One region of the Yersinia antarctica genome, then DNA from elsewhere that is predicted to be linked to it. Evidence: predicted binding sites of a transcription regulator. Region 1 holds the regulator's gene; the other holds the start of a gene.

Region 1 (7,702 bases):
TACCTGCTCTGCTCTCCCCTGGCGATATTAATCCAGAAGCTTTCCAGCGCGACTATTGGGTGATGCTCGGTGTCAGTGTGATATTTACCCTTCTTTGCCTGGGGCGTAAACATCGCATCGGTCATATGGCAGGTGCTCTGTTATTATGTGGGTTTATCGCTTATCTAGCGGTGCTGTTTTTTGCACCCTTTAATGTGGCATAACCATGTTCATTCAATGGGAACCAAGTATGTCTTCTTATGATTTACAGCCAGCAGCTGATTCACCGTCGGGTATTAACTCATTGCCAAGAGTGGATTTTCAACAGGCGGGTAAACAGGTGCTGCAGATTGAGCGCGAAGGACTGGCACAACTCGATCAATATATTAATGACGATTTTGCCAAAGCCTGCGATGCAATATTTAACTGCCATGGCAAAGTTGTAGTTATGGGGATGGGCAAATCTGGCCATATTGGTTGCAAAATTGCCGCCACCTTCGCCAGCACGGGAACACCTGCCTTTTTCGTCCACCCCGGTGAAGCCAGTCATGGCGATCTCGGCATGGTCACGCCACAAGATATTGTGCTCGCCATCTCTAATTCAGGGGAATCTAACGAGATCCTCGCTCTCATCCCGGTTCTAAAGCGCCAAAAAATTCCGCTAATCTGCATGAGCAATAATCCTGAAAGTAGCATGGGTAAAGCGGCCGATATTCATTTGTGCATCAAGGTCCCACAAGAGGCCTGCCCATTAGGGTTGGCGCCGACCACCAGTACCACAGCCACCTTGGTGATGGGGGACGCGCTTGCAGTTGCATTGTTACAGGCCCGAGGCTTCACTCAAGAAGATTTTGCTCTCTCCCATCCAGGCGGAGCACTGGGGCGCAAGTTACTGTTGCGAATCAGCGATATCATGCACACTGGTGCAAAGCTCCCGCACATCAGTCCCGATGCGTCATTACGCGATGCGTTACTGGAGATTACTCGGAAGAATCTGGGTTTAACTGTCATCTGTGACGATTTGATGATGATTAAAGGTATCTTTACCGACGGTGACTTGCGCCGAATATTTGATTTGGGTGTCGATCTGAATAACGCGAAAATTGCAGATGTAATGACCAGTGGCGGTATTCGAGTCCCTCCAACCATGTTGGCTGTGGATGCACTCAACCTGATGGAGTTGCGCCATATTACCGCCGTATTGGTCGCAGATGGCGATCAGTTGCTGGGTGTGGTGCATATGCATGACATGCTGAGAGCCGGCGTGGTCTAACCGTGGACTGTCTGGTGAATAAAACAGCTAACAACGCCGCAACGTCAAGTAAGAAGAGTTTCCCAAATTAATTGGGGTTGCAGCTAGGCTGCAAACGAATGCATCCCGATGAGCTTGCATAGTCAAGTGATTCGGGTGAAAGAGAGCAGCTAACAACGCCGCAACGTCAAGTAAGAAGGGAAAAATGAGCGACACCGTATATCAGGACACATGCTATGGACCAGTAGCCGACACTGTGATGTCACGTGCGGCGAAAATTCGCCTACTGATTTGTGATGTCGATGGTGTGATGTCCGACGGCCTGATTTATATGGGTAATCAGGGCGAAGAGCTGAAAGCTTTCAACGTGCGTGATGGCTATGGTATCCGCTGCCTGATAACCTCAGGTATTGAAGTGGCCATTATTACTGGCCGTCGCGCAAAATTACTGGAAGACCGCGCCAACACCTTAGGCATTACCCACCTTTATCAAGGGCAATCTGATAAGCTGGTGGCCTATAACGAATTGTTGGTAGCATTAGCATGCCAGCCTGAGCAGGTTGCTTATATTGGGGATGACCTGATTGATTGGCCGGTCATGGCACAAGTTGGGTTATCTGTTGCAGTCGCGGATGCCCATCCGTTACTTCTTCCCAAGGCACATTATGTGACGCGAATCCATGGCGGGCGCGGTGCAGTACGCGAGATATGTGATTTGATATTATTAGCTCAAGATAAACTTGAAGGTGCCAAAGGATTGTCGATATGAGTAAAACAAGACTATGGATAACATTATCCTTGGCACTGATTGCTTTGGCATTGATTGGCTGGAATATATCCGGCTTTAATCAGCAGGACACGCAAACCGTGGCCACTGATAATGAGCCCTCTTCGCAGAGCCAGCATACTGTGACCGTGGTATTCAATCCGGTCGGGCAATTGAATTATAAATTGGTGGCTGAAGACGTACAAAACTTCAGCACTCAAGAGTTAACCTGGTTTACCAAACCGGTCATGACTCTGTTTGCGGAGAATGCAGTCGCTACTTGGACAGTGCGCGCCGACCGCGCCAAATTGACCAATGATAAGATGCTGTATTTGTATGGTCATGTTGAAGTTGATAGCCTGACACCAGACGCACAGTTACAAAAAATTAAAACCGATAACGCCCAGGTTAATTTGATCACTCAGGATGTATCCTCAGACGATGAAGTTACCCTCTTTGGTGTTGGATTCACATCTAACGGCATGAAAATGCGTGGGAACTTGCGGGACAAAACCGCTGAGCTGATTGAAAAGGTTAAAACCTCTTATGAAATCCAAAAATAAACTTCGTCATTTTTTGCTTGCCAGTTCACTTTTGGCCGCAAGCCTGCCCGCTCTGGCGTTAACGGGTGATACTGATCAGCCCGTCACGGTTGACTCCGTTAAACAAGCGTTAGATATGGAGGCCAATACTGTCACATTTACCGACAATGTGGTTATCAAGCAAGGTACCATTGAGATTAAAGCTGATAAAGTCGTGGTTACGCGCCCAGGCGGTGATCAAAGCAAAATGGTCATTGAAGGTTATGGTAATCCAGTCACTTTCTACCAGATGCAAGACAGTGGCAAACCCGTAAAAGGCCATGGGCAGAAACTGCGTTATGAAGTCGCAAATGATTTTGTGGTGTTGACTGGCAATGCTTATCTGGAGCAACTTGATAGTAATATCAAAGGTGATCGCATCACTTATCTGGTGAAAAAACAGCAGATGGAAGCCTTCAGTGATAAAGGCAACCGCGTCACCACCGTGTTATTACCGTCCCAATTACAAGACAAAGGGCCAGCAGCTTCAGGCCAAAAGAAGAGTAAGTAATCATTTATGGCAACATTAATCGCAGAAAAGCTGGCTAAGGCGTACAAAGGCCGTAAAGTGGTCGAAGACGTAAGCCTCAATGTGAAATCCGGTGAGATAGTGGGCCTGCTTGGGCCGAACGGCGCAGGGAAAACTACCACTTTTTATATGGTCGTCGGCATTGTCCAGCGTGACGCCGGGCGTATTGTGATTGATGACGAAGATATCAGCCTCTTGCCTCTCCATGAACGCGCTCGTCGCGGTATTGGTTATTTACCGCAAGAAGCCTCTATTTTCCGCCGCCTGAGTGTATTTAACAACTTAATGGCGGTGCTGGAGATCCGTAAAGACCTCTCTGTTGAGCAGCGTGAGGAACGGGCTGATGAATTAATGGAAGAGTTCCATATCACCCATTTACGTGACAACTTGGGGCAATCGCTTTCCGGTGGTGAACGCCGCCGTGTTGAAATAGCCCGTGCACTGGCGGCAAATCCTAAGTTTATTCTGCTGGATGAGCCTTTTGCCGGGGTTGATCCGATTTCCGTTATCGATATTAAAAAAATTATTGAACATCTACGCGACAGTGGTCTTGGCGTTCTTATTACCGACCATAACGTGCGTGAAACGTTAGACGTCTGTGAGCGGGCTTATATCGTAAGCCAGGGTCATTTAATCGCTCACGGTACGCCACAGGAAATCCTGGCTGACGAACAAGTTAAGCGTGTTTACCTCGGTGAAGAATTCCGTCTCTGACCTTTTTCCAATACCCAATAGATTTCAAGGTGCAGGAAGGCGGCAAACAATAAAATCGGTCATAAATCGATTTAAACAGCATTTATGCTAGCCCGCAGGTGCGGCCAAGTAACCGGCAGCCAATACCCCTGCAATTTGAAAGATGACGGATATTCCTTCATCTATAAAGGAAAATTGATACCGCATTATGAAGCAAGGTTTGCAACTCAAGTTCAGCCAACAACTGGCTATGACTCCGCAGCTTCAACAGGCTATTCGCTTGTTGCAGCTTTCTACACTTGAACTCCAGCAGGAGATTCAGTTAGCGCTGGAGAGTAACCCCCTGCTTGAGCAAACTGATCTTCATGAAGAAATAGATGCAAAAGAGACCGTAGACAGTGAATCGCTTGATACCCGCGAGGCGCTGGAACAAAAAGATATGCCCGAAGAGTTGCCACTTGATGCCACCTGGGATGAGATCTACACCGCAGGCACGCCATCAGGAATGGGCAATGATTATAGCGATGATGAGTTGCCGGTTTATCAAGGGGAAACGACCCAAACGCTACAAGACTACCTGATGTGGCAAGTGGATTTAACCCCATTCTCTGATACTGATGTTGCCATTGCGACCTCTATCGTGGATGCGGTCGATGAAACCGGTTACCTTACGGTGCCACTGGAAGATATTCTGGAAAGCATGGGGGACGAGAACGTCGCACTGGATGAAGTAGAAGCGGTGCTTAAGCGGATACAACACTTTGATCCTATTGGTGTCGCGGCACGTAACCTGCGTGAATGTCTGTTGGTACAGTTGTCACAATATGACAAAGATACCCCCTATCTTGCCGAAGCACGTCTGGTGGTTAGCGATTATCTGGATTTGCTGGGTAACCATGATTTCCGTACGATGATCCGCTTGAGTCGGCTAAAAGAAGATACACTTAAAGAAGCGATCGGCCTGATTCAGTCTCTGGATCCGCGTCCGGGTCAATCCATCAATACCGGGGAGTCCGAGTACGTCATTCCCGATGTTTTGGTGCGTAAAGACAAAGATCAATGGACGGTCGAGCTGAATGCCGATAGCATTCCACGCCTAAAAATCAACCAGCAGTATGCGGCGATGGGTAGCAGTACCCGCAATGACAGTGACGGGCAGTTTATCCGTAGCAATTTGCAAGAAGCAAAATGGTTGATAAAAAGTCTTGAAAGCCGCAATGAAACACTGCTGAAGGTGGCGCGTTGTATTGTAGAGCAGCAAGTAGCGTTTTTTGAGAATGGGCCTGAATTTATGAAACCCATGGTACTGGCCGATATCGCCCAGGCTGTGGATATGCATGAGTCGACAATCTCTCGCGTGACCACGCAGAAGTTCCTGCACAGTCCACGGGGTATTTTCGAGCTAAAATATTTCTTCTCCAGCCACGTCAATACTGATAGCGGAGGTGAAGCTTCTTCCACTGCAATTCGTGCACTGGTGAAAAAATTGGTTGCAGCAGAAAATCCTGCTAAACCTCTTAGTGACAGTAAGCTGACCACATTATTATGTGAACAAGGCATCATGGTGGCACGGCGTACCGTCGCGAAGTACCGAGAGTCGTTATCCATCCCGCCGTCAAATCAGCGTAAACAGTTGGTTTGACCTGAACTGAGAAGGAAGACACTATGCAGCTCAATATTACCGGACATCATGTCGAAATAACCGAAGCATTACGCGAGTTTGTTACCACTAAATTTGCCAAACTTGAGCAATATTTTGATCGCATTAACCAGGTATATGTGGTTTTAAGTGTTGAGAAAGTAAAACAAATTGCAGAAGCAACGGTACATGTGAATGGAGGCGAGTTGCACGCAAGCTCAGAGCAGGAGGATATGTACGCCGCAATTGATATTTTGGTTGATAAACTGGCCCGCCAGTTGAACAAACATAAAGACAAATTGAAACAACACTAAGAATCCTTGCGACTGTTATACCCAAAGAACATGGCGTTGCAGGTAGGCAGCAAACGAATGACAAATTGGCCAGAAACCGATTTTAATCGTATTTCTGCAAGCAGGCTTATTCATCTCGATGAACTGACTAAAGTCAGTGATTCGGGTAAGTAAACATAGCGAACAACCCTGTAGCTTCAAGTACAAAGGGTATATTCACCCATAAAGGTTCTACACTCGCTACATAACCGTTTCCAGCGTCGGGAGTGAATCCCCGCCGGAAACGGTTTAAAACAGCGCTTAAGTGAAAGATGAGATGATCAACGATCCAGCATTGCAATTAAGCTCGGTATTAAATATCGAGTGCACCAAAAGCTCCGTACATTGCTCAAGTAAAAAACGGGCTTTGGAAATTATCAGCGAGTTGGCTGCCAAGCAACTTAACCTACCTTCACAGGTGGTTTTCGATGCTGTCTTAACCCGCGAACGTATGGGCAGCACCGGTATTGGTAGTGGTATCGCGATACCTCATGGCAAGTTGGAAGAAGACACACTGCGTGCAGTGGGTGTATTTATCCGTCTGGAACAACCTATTGCCTTCGATGCTATTGATAACCAACCGGTTGATCTGTTATTTGCCTTGTTGGTTCCGGCAGATCAATGTAAAACTCACTTACACACTTTGTCTTTAGTGGCCAAGCGATTAGCTGATAAAACAGTGTGTCGGCGTCTGCGTGCAGCACAAAGTGATGATGAGCTCTATCAAATCATTACTGAATTACCACCGGAAACGGCGTAATTGGGAAAGTGGAAACTATTTTATCCGTTATGCCCGGATCTTGTAGCCGGAATATAGGGTTCTAATGTATACCCAATAAATTTCAAGATGTGGGCAAGCGCTCAACACGCCTACAACTTGAAAGATGACGGGGATAAATACCAAGGGGAGTTACTCACATGGTGCTGATGATTGTCAGCGGCCGTTCCGGTTCAGGGAAGTCTGTTGCTTTGCGCGCATTGGAAGATATGGGCTTTTATTGTGTCGATAACTTGCCTGTGGTTCTGCTGCCGCAATTGGCGAGTACACTTGCCGATAGGAATATCTCTGCCGCAGTGAGCATAGACGTACGTAATATGCCTGAATCACCTGAGGTATTTGAACATGCCATGACTCAACTGCCGGACAGCTTTTCACCACAGTTGCTGTTTTTGGATGCCGATCGCAATACCCTGATTCGTCGCTATAGCGATACCCGTCGCTTGCATCCGTTATCGACCAAAAACCTGTCATTAGAAAGTGCTATTGATGAAGAAAGTGACCTGTTGGAGCCTCTGCGCTCACGGGCTGATCTGATCATTGATACCTCTGAAATGTCAGTGCATGAATTGGCTGAGATGCTGCGTACCCGCCTGTTGGGTAAACGTGAACGCGAATTGACGATGGTGTTTGAGTCTTTTGGCTTTAAACACGGTATCCCCATCGATGCCGATTATGTTTTCGATGTGCGTTTCTTGCCAAACCCGCACTGGGACCCTAAATTACGCCCAATGACAGGTTTGGATAAGCCAGTAATCTCTTTCCTGGATCGCCATACCGAAGTACATAACTTTGTGTATCAGACCCGCAGCTATCTGGAACAGTGGCTGCCGATGCTGGAAACCAATAACCGCAGTTATTTGACGGTTGCCATTGGTTGTACTGGTGGTAAACACCGCTCGGTTTATGTCGCTGAACAGTTGGCCGATTATTTCCGCGCTCGCGGCAAAAATGTCCAATCACGCCACCGTACTCTGGAAAAGCGTAAATAATGACAATCAAGCAGACCGTTGAGATCAAAAACAAGTTGGGGATGCACGCCAGACCCGCAATGAAATTGTTCGAACTGGTTCAGAGTTTTGATGCTGAAGTAATGTTACGCAACGATAGCGGTACCGAAGCTGAGGCCAGCAGTGTTATTGCACTGCTGATG
Region 2 (7,702 bases), 720 kb from region 1:
TGGATAATGATGAAGTATTGAGCAAAGAAGATCAGGCTTATGTTGATCTGACGTTGGATCGTATTGATGCCCTAATGGAACAATTGGGTATTGAATTGGGCGACGATGAAGATGACGAAGCGCCAGAAGAAAAGCAGGAAGACATTTTGCAATTGCTGAAACGCGGTAACCCAAAAGATACATTTTAAACCATGAATTGGGTGATCCTGATAATAGCCCTACTGCTTACATGTTATCTAGTGTGGTTATTGGGTAAACTATGGCTACTGTCGCAACGAAGAAAGCGGTTGCGCAGTGCTACTGCGGCCAGACAACGAAAACATCTGCCCTCTAACCGGCCCGGTAGGCGCAAATATCGGAAGGAATGAACATGTCTGAGCAGGCTATAGTTTGGGATTTATCCCTGATTCAAAAATATAATTATTCAGGGCCGCGCTATACGTCGTACCCCACTGCGCTTGAATTCAGTGAAGATTATAATGAATCTGCTTTTCAACAGGCAGTGAAGCGTTACCCACAACGGCCTTTGTCGCTGTACGTGCATATCCCGTTTTGCCATAAGCTGTGTTATTTCTGCGGCTGCAATAAGCTGGTGACGCGGCAACAGCATAAAGCTGATGAGTATCTGGCGGTCTTGGAAAAAGAGATCCGCCAGCGTGCGGCGTTATTTGTTGGGCGTCAGGTTAGCCAGATGCACTGGGGCGGTGGTACGCCCACTTACCTGAATAAAATACAAATTACCCACCTGATGAATCTGCTACGTGAAAACTTTGATTTCCTGCCCGGTGCTGAGCAATCAATAGAAGTAGACCCACGTGAAATTGAACTGGATGTCCTTGATCACCTGCGTGCTGAGGGGTTTAACCGCCTAAGCATGGGGGTGCAAGATTTTAATAAAGAGGTTCAACGGCTGGTTAATCGTGAGCAGGATGAGGATTTTATCTTTGCCCTGATTGCCCGCGCTAAAGCCCTTGGTTTTAACTCAACCAATATCGATTTGATTTATGGTTTGCCAAAACAGACACCAGAGAGTTTTGCTTTTACCCTCAAACGGGTGGCAGAGCTGAATCCTGATCGCCTGAGTGTGTTCAATTACGCACATTTACCGAGTCTGTTTGCTGCTCAACGTAAAATTAAAGATGCCGATCTGCCGAGCGCCGAACAGCGGCTAGATATTTTGCAGCACACCATCAGTTTCTTAACTGAGTCTGGCTATCAATTTATTGGTATGGATCATTTTGCCCGGCCAGATGATGAATTAGCCATTGCGCAGCGTGAAGGTGAATTACACCGTAATTTCCAAGGTTATACCACCCAAGGCGACAGTGATTTACTCGGTTTGGGGGTTTCTGCTATCAGCATGTTGGGTGACAGCTATGCGCAGAATGAAAAAGATTTGAAGACTTACTATTCCTTCGTGGAGCAGCGTGGCAATGCGCTGTGGCGTGGTTTGGCGATGACTGAAGATGATTGCTTGCGCCGTGATGTGATTAAAACGCTGATTTGTAATTTCCAAATCAGTTATCAGCCGATTGAGCAGCAGTATGGTATTCGTTTTGCAGATTATTTTGCTGAAGATTTTGAGCTACTAGCGCCTTTCGAACACGATGGGCTGGTGGAGCGGGATGATAAAGGCATTCGGGTAACACCGCGCGGGCGCTTACTGATTCGTAATATTTGTATGTGTTTCGATATCTATTTACGGAAACAGGCGCGCAAGCAGCAGTTTTCACGCGTGATCTGATGATGTCCCCCTCAATGGTCAACATTACCTTGAGGGGGAATTTAGGCAGGAATTACTCTCTTTCTCCCAACTACTCCATTCCCAGCTCTTTTAACTTCCGCGTTAAGGTGTTGCGGCCCCAACCCAGCAGACGTGCCGCTTCTTGCTTATGACCTTGAGTATGGCGTAATGCCGTGGTTAACAGCGTGCGCTCCATTTCCGGCTGTGCCTCAGATAACAGATCCTGATGACCGGAACGTAGGGCGCGTTCAGCCCATTGTGCCAATAGGGTTGCCCAGTTGTCCGGCGTCCGCTGACCTGAAGCATCTGGCGTGCTGGTTTCAAACAATTCAGAAGGTAAATCTTGAGTCAGTACTTCCTGCCCGGCAGCCATCACCGTCAGCCAGCGACAGGTGTTTTCCAGTTGGCGCACGTTACCCTGCCAAGGCAGACGGGTTAGCGCCACTTCGGTCTCAGGGTGCAGATTTTTGGCTTCCACACCTAACTCTTTAGCCGCCACTTGCAAGAAGTAACGAGCCAAACGCGGAATGTCTTCACGACGTTCACGCAGCGGTGGCAGATGTACCCGAATCACATTCAGACGATGGAATAAATCCTCACGGAATTTACCTTCCTGAACACGCAGCTCCAGATTTTGGTGGGTAGCGGCAATAATACGAACATCTACTTTGACCGGTGCGTAACCCCCGACGCGATAAAACTGACCATCAGCCAGCACGCGTAGCAGGCGGGTCTGTACATCCAATGGCATATCACCGATTTCATCTAAAAACAGTGTGCCGCCATCGGCTTGTTCAAAACGACCTTGGCGCACTTGATTCGCGCCGGTAAAGGCACCTTTCTCGTGGCCGAATAATTCAGATTCAATTAAATCTTTCGGGATCGCCGCCATATTCAGCGCGATAAACGGCGCTTTAGCCCGTGGGCTGTGGCGATGTAACGCATGGGCCACTAACTCTTTACCGGTACCCGACTCACCGTTAATCAGCACACTAATAGAAGAACGAGATAAGCGGCCGATGATACGGAAAACGTCTTGCATCGCCGGTGCTTCGCCAATGATATCAGCGGTTGGGCCGCTGGCTGGTTGGCTGCGTGCCGGTTGCTGCTGCTCCTGATAATGGCTGATAGCCCGCTCAACCAGAGCTACGGCTTCATCAATATCAAAAGGTTTAGGCAGGTAATCAAAAGCCCCTTGCTGATAGGCACTGACCGCAGCATCTAAATCAGAATGTGCCGTCATTATGATGACCGGGAGCATCGGGTGGCGCTGCTTAATCTGTTTCAGCAGGGCTAATCCGTCCATGCCAGGCATGCGAATATCCGATAACAACACATCCGGGGTTTGTGTCGCGAGTGCATCCAACACCTGGTTACCGGTATCGAAGGTTGCACAGTTCAGACCTGCTCCAGTCAGTGCACGTTCAAGCACCCAGCGGATGGAGCTATCGTCATCGACGATCCAGACTATCCCTCGTTGCATAGAAACCTCACTGGCGAATAGGCAGGTAAACCGAGAATTCGGTATGTCCCGGCCAACTGTTGAATTCAATTTTACCCGAATGTTGATCGATAAGATTACGGGCGATAGACAAGCCAAGGCCAGTTCCCCCCTCGCGACCACTTACCATCGGATAGAACACGGTATCTTGTAATTGCGTTGGAACGCCCGGACCGTCATCTTCAATATCAATGCGAGCGCTCAAACGATAGCGCATACCATGCAGTGTTATCTGAAACGCAGTACGGGTGCGCAGCGTAATAGTGCCGCCAGCTCCCCCCAAAGCCTGTAATGCATTGCGAGTGATATTCAGCAACACTTGTTCAATTTGGTCTGGATCATGGGCCAGTTCAGGCAAGCTTGGGTCATAGTCACGGATTAACGTCACATTATCTGGTTTTTCCAGCGAGACTAACTGACAAACCCGTTCAGCAACCTGATGGATACTTTGTGTGATGTGTTGACCGGGCCGTTGTGGGCCTAATAAGCGATCAACTAAGTTACGCAAGCGGTCTGCCTGCTCAATGATCACTTTGGTATATTCCAACAATGCCGGATCAGGCAATGCTTTAGACAATAATTGTGCTGCCCCCCGTAAGCCACCTAACGGGTTCTTAATCTCATGAGCCAGCCCACGAACCAGATCACGGGCTGCGACTTGCTGTGCATGTTGTAATTGTTCTTGGCTTAACCGACGCTGATTATCCATCGGCGCCATTTCCAGCAATATAAAACCTTCTGGCAGTGATTGTGCTGTCAGCGACAAAATATGCGCGCGGCCATCAACAACTACGGTCACCTCGTTATCGGTAAAACCTTGACCGGCGATCAGACTTTCCCGCATCAGGTCGATGTTAAGAGAAAAATAGCCTAATAAATCGGGCAGGGGTGTACCAAAAAGTTTACGAGAGCTTTGCGCCAGAAGTTGCTGCGCAGCGGGATTGGCATAATGGATAGCCAAATCATCATCTAATAGCAGAATACTATTAATGAGAGAATTAAGGATCTGCCCAGCATCGGGCAGCGTGCCTGTTGCCATTACGCAGACTCCTGCACTCTTTTGGTGAATACATCCTAATCGGTTCAGTCGTGACTGAGCCAGAGGAAATATGACGAAAACGAAAAGTGGAGAAAAAAGCCCATCCGAAGATGGGCCAAAAGTTTCCACGGCAACAACCCTTCATCTTTCAAGTTGTAGGTGTGTTGGCTGCTCTCACTCACCCGAATCACTTACTGGTGTAAGCTCATCGGGATTCTCTCGCTTGCCGCCTTCCTACACCTTGAAATCTATTGGGTAAACTAAAATTAAACGCTGTAATACAGTTCGAACTCAACTGGGTGCGGAGTCATACGAACGCGGTCCATTTCTTCTTTACGCAGTTCGATATAAGCATCGATAGCGTCGTCAGTGAACACGCCACCACGGGTCAGGAACTCGCGGTCTTCGTTCAGTGCAGCCATAGCTTCGTCCAGTGAACCTGCAACTTTTGGAATTTCTGCTTCTTCTTCCGGTGGCAAGTCATACAGGTTTTTGTCCATCGCATCACCTGGGTGAATTTTGTTGATGATGCCATCAAGGCCAGCCATCAGCAGTGCTGCGAAGCACAAGTATGGGTTAGCGGCTGGATCCGGGAAACGTGCTTCAATACGACGTGCTTTCGGGCTGGCAACCACTGGAATACGGATAGAAGCTGAACGGTTACGGGCAGAGTATGCCAACATGACCGGAGCTTCGTAGCCTGGGACCAAACGCTTGTAGGAGTTAGTCGTTGGGTTAGCCAAGGCGTTAATTGCTTTTGCGTGCTTGATGATACCGCCGATGTAGAACAGCGCCATTTCAGACAGGCCAGCATATTTGTCACCGGCGAACAGGTTAGTACCGTTCTTGGACAACGACATATGGCAGTGCATGCCTGAACCATTATCACCAAACATTGGTTTTGGCATAAAGGTCGCAGTTTTGCCGAATGCGTGTGCCACGTTGTGCACCACATATTTGTAGATCTGAATTTCATCGGCTTTCTTGGTCATGGTATTGAAGCGAGTAGCCACTTCGTTCTGACCTGCGGTAGCCACTTCATGGTGATGCGCTTCTACTACCAGGCCCATTTCTTCCATGGTCAGACACATGGTAGAACGCAGGTCCTGTGAAGAATCAACCGGAGGAACTGGGAAGTAACCGCCTTTCACTGCCGGACGGTGGCCTTTGTTGCCGCCTTCGTATTTGGTGCTGGAGTTCCATGCGCCTTCGATGTCATCGATAGCGACATGAGAGCCACGGATGCTGCTACCAAAACGAACATCGTCAAACAGGAAGAATTCTGGTTCTGGCCCAAACAGCACGGTATCTGCGATACCTGAAGATTTCAGGAATTCTTCTGCGCGTTTTGAGATTGAACGTGGGTCGCGATCATAGCCTTGCAGGGTACCTGGCTCAAGAATGTCACAACGGATAATCAGTGTGGAATCTTCGAAGAACGGATCCATAACAGCGGTGCTGGCGTCTGGCATCAGTACCATGTCGGATTCGTTAATGCCTTTCCAGCCACCAATCGAGGAGCCATCAAACATTTTGCCTTCTTCGAAGAAGTCAGCGTTGACCTGATGAGCCGGAATAGTGATGTGCTGCTCTTTCCCTTTGGTATCGGTGAAGCGCAAATCAACAAATTTCACTTCGTGCTCATTCAGCATCGTCAAAACATGTTCAGCGGACATACTTATATCTCCTGGATTTGTCATAGTCGTCGTGGAACGATTATCGTTTGGGTGTTCAGTTATCTTTTTATTCAGGCTAACGCTCATGCTGATTTTTCATGACCGTTATTCATGCTAAACTGCGTCATAAAGTCTGTTGCGAAATCTATGCCAACTTTCCAAACGCCCCGTTTATGCCATATCATAGGGGTCTGCTGATATTCAGTATGCACCAGGATAGTTATATTGCACTATTTTGGTGCTTCATTTGCGTCGTTGGGCACTGTATTGGTGCAAAGGTGGGCCGAGAGGCTATTTTTGCACCGTGAAAGGGATCACAAACTAACCGCCGTCAGGTTGTTTATAAGAGAAGTTTGTGATCTTGTTTAGTCCCTCGCTTAATACGTGTACAATAGCGCGCTATTTCTAAATGCCTGAGGCAAAAAAGCTGTGATCGAGAATCTGCGTAACATCGCCATTATTGCGCACGTTGACCATGGGAAAACTACCCTGGTTGATAAGTTGCTACAACAATCTGGTACGTTCGGTGAACGTGCTGAAGCAACTGAACGTGTAATGGACTCCAACGATTTGGAGAAAGAGCGTGGGATAACCATCCTCGCGAAAAATACCGCCATTAACTGGAAAGACTACCGCATCAACATCGTGGATACCCCAGGACACGCCGATTTCGGTGGTGAGGTTGAGCGTGTAATGTCTATGGTTGACTCTGTGCTGCTGGTCGTCGATGCAATGGATGGCCCGATGCCGCAGACCCGTTTCGTGACCAAGAAAGCCTTTGCTCATGGTCTGAAACCAATCGTGGTTATCAACAAAGTTGACCGTCCTGGCGCGCGTCCAGATTGGGTTGTCGATCAGGTGTTCGACCTGTTCGTAAACCTGGATGCCACTGACGAACAACTGGACTTCCCTATCATTTACGCATCAGCATTGATGGGTATTGCGGGCGAAGACCACAATGATATGTCGGCAGACATGACTCCGCTGTATCAGGCAATCATCGACCATGTGCCTGCACCAGACGTAGACAGCACTGGTCCATTGCAGATGCAAATCTCCCAGTTGGACTACAACAACTACGTAGGTGTTATCGGCATCGGCCGTATCAAACGTGGTGTTGTTAAGCCTAACCAGCAAGTTACTGTTATCGATAGCGAAGGTAAGACCCGCAACGGTAAAATCGCTAAAGTACTGGGCCATATGGGTCTGGAACGTATCGAAGCAACTATGGCTGAAGCTGGTGATATCGTTGCTATCACCGGTTTGGGCGAGTTGAACATCTCTGACACTATCTGTGATGTGAATGCTGTTGAAGCATTGCCAGCACTGTCTGTTGATGAACCAACTGTTACCATGTATTTCTGCGTTAACACCTCTCCGTTCTGTGGTAAAGAAGGCAAGTACGTGACTTCACGTCAGATCCTTGACCGTTTGAACAAAGAGCTGATTCATAACGTAGCACTGCGTGTTGAAGAAACTGAAGATGCTGACGCATTCCGCGTATCAGGCCGTGGTGAACTTCACCTGTCGGTTCTGATCGAAAACATGCGCCGCGAAGGTTTCGAGCTGGCTGTTTCCCGTCCTAAAGTTATCAACCGTGTTATCGACGGCCGTAATCAAGAACCATTTGAAAGCGTAACTCTGGATATCGAAGAACAGCACCAGGGCGCAGTAATGCAAGCCATGGGTGAGCGTAAGGGTGACGTGAAGGACATGGTTCCAGACGGCAAAGGTCGTATTCG

What was found. The regulator sigma-54, encoded in region 1, starts transcription at its own class of promoters, with help from an activator protein. The targets are predictions, from matches to a motif close to GTTGGCACANNTTTCGCTNT.
Region 2: the regulator sigma-54 is predicted to act here: its motif matches at 6,096-6,115, upstream of glnA (glutamate--ammonia ligase).

The regions. Positions count from the first base shown of each region.
Region 1 is NZ_JBSJQF010000001.1:4,150,166-4,157,867, reverse strand. Features, by position in the region: gene ACWJJO_RS19245 (calcium/sodium antiporter) at 1-203, shown strand, start outside; gene kdsD (arabinose-5-phosphate isomerase KdsD) at 230-1,252, shown strand; gene kdsC (3-deoxy-manno-octulosonate-8-phosphatase KdsC) at 1,437-2,000, shown strand; gene lptC (LPS export ABC transporter periplasmic protein LptC) at 1,997-2,560, shown strand; gene lptA (lipopolysaccharide ABC transporter substrate-binding protein LptA) at 2,544-3,089, shown strand; gene lptB (LPS export ABC transporter ATP-binding protein) at 3,096-3,821, shown strand; gene rpoN (RNA polymerase factor sigma-54) at 4,009-5,442, shown strand; gene hpf (ribosome hibernation promoting factor) at 5,466-5,753, shown strand; gene ptsN (PTS IIA-like nitrogen regulatory protein PtsN) at 6,049-6,531, shown strand; gene rapZ (RNase adapter RapZ) at 6,690-7,541, shown strand; gene npr (PTS phosphocarrier protein NPr) at 7,541-7,702, shown strand, end outside.
Region 2 is NZ_JBSJQF010000001.1:4,872,499-4,880,200, reverse strand. Features, by position in the region: gene yihI (Der GTPase-activating protein YihI) at 1-188, shown strand, start outside; gene hemN (oxygen-independent coproporphyrinogen III oxidase) at 371-1,744, shown strand; gene glnG (nitrogen regulation protein NR(I)) at 1,815-3,227, opposite strand; gene glnL (nitrogen regulation protein NR(II)) at 3,235-4,284, opposite strand; gene glnA (glutamate--ammonia ligase) at 4,551-5,960, opposite strand; gene typA (ribosome-dependent GTPase TypA) at 6,390-7,702, shown strand, end outside.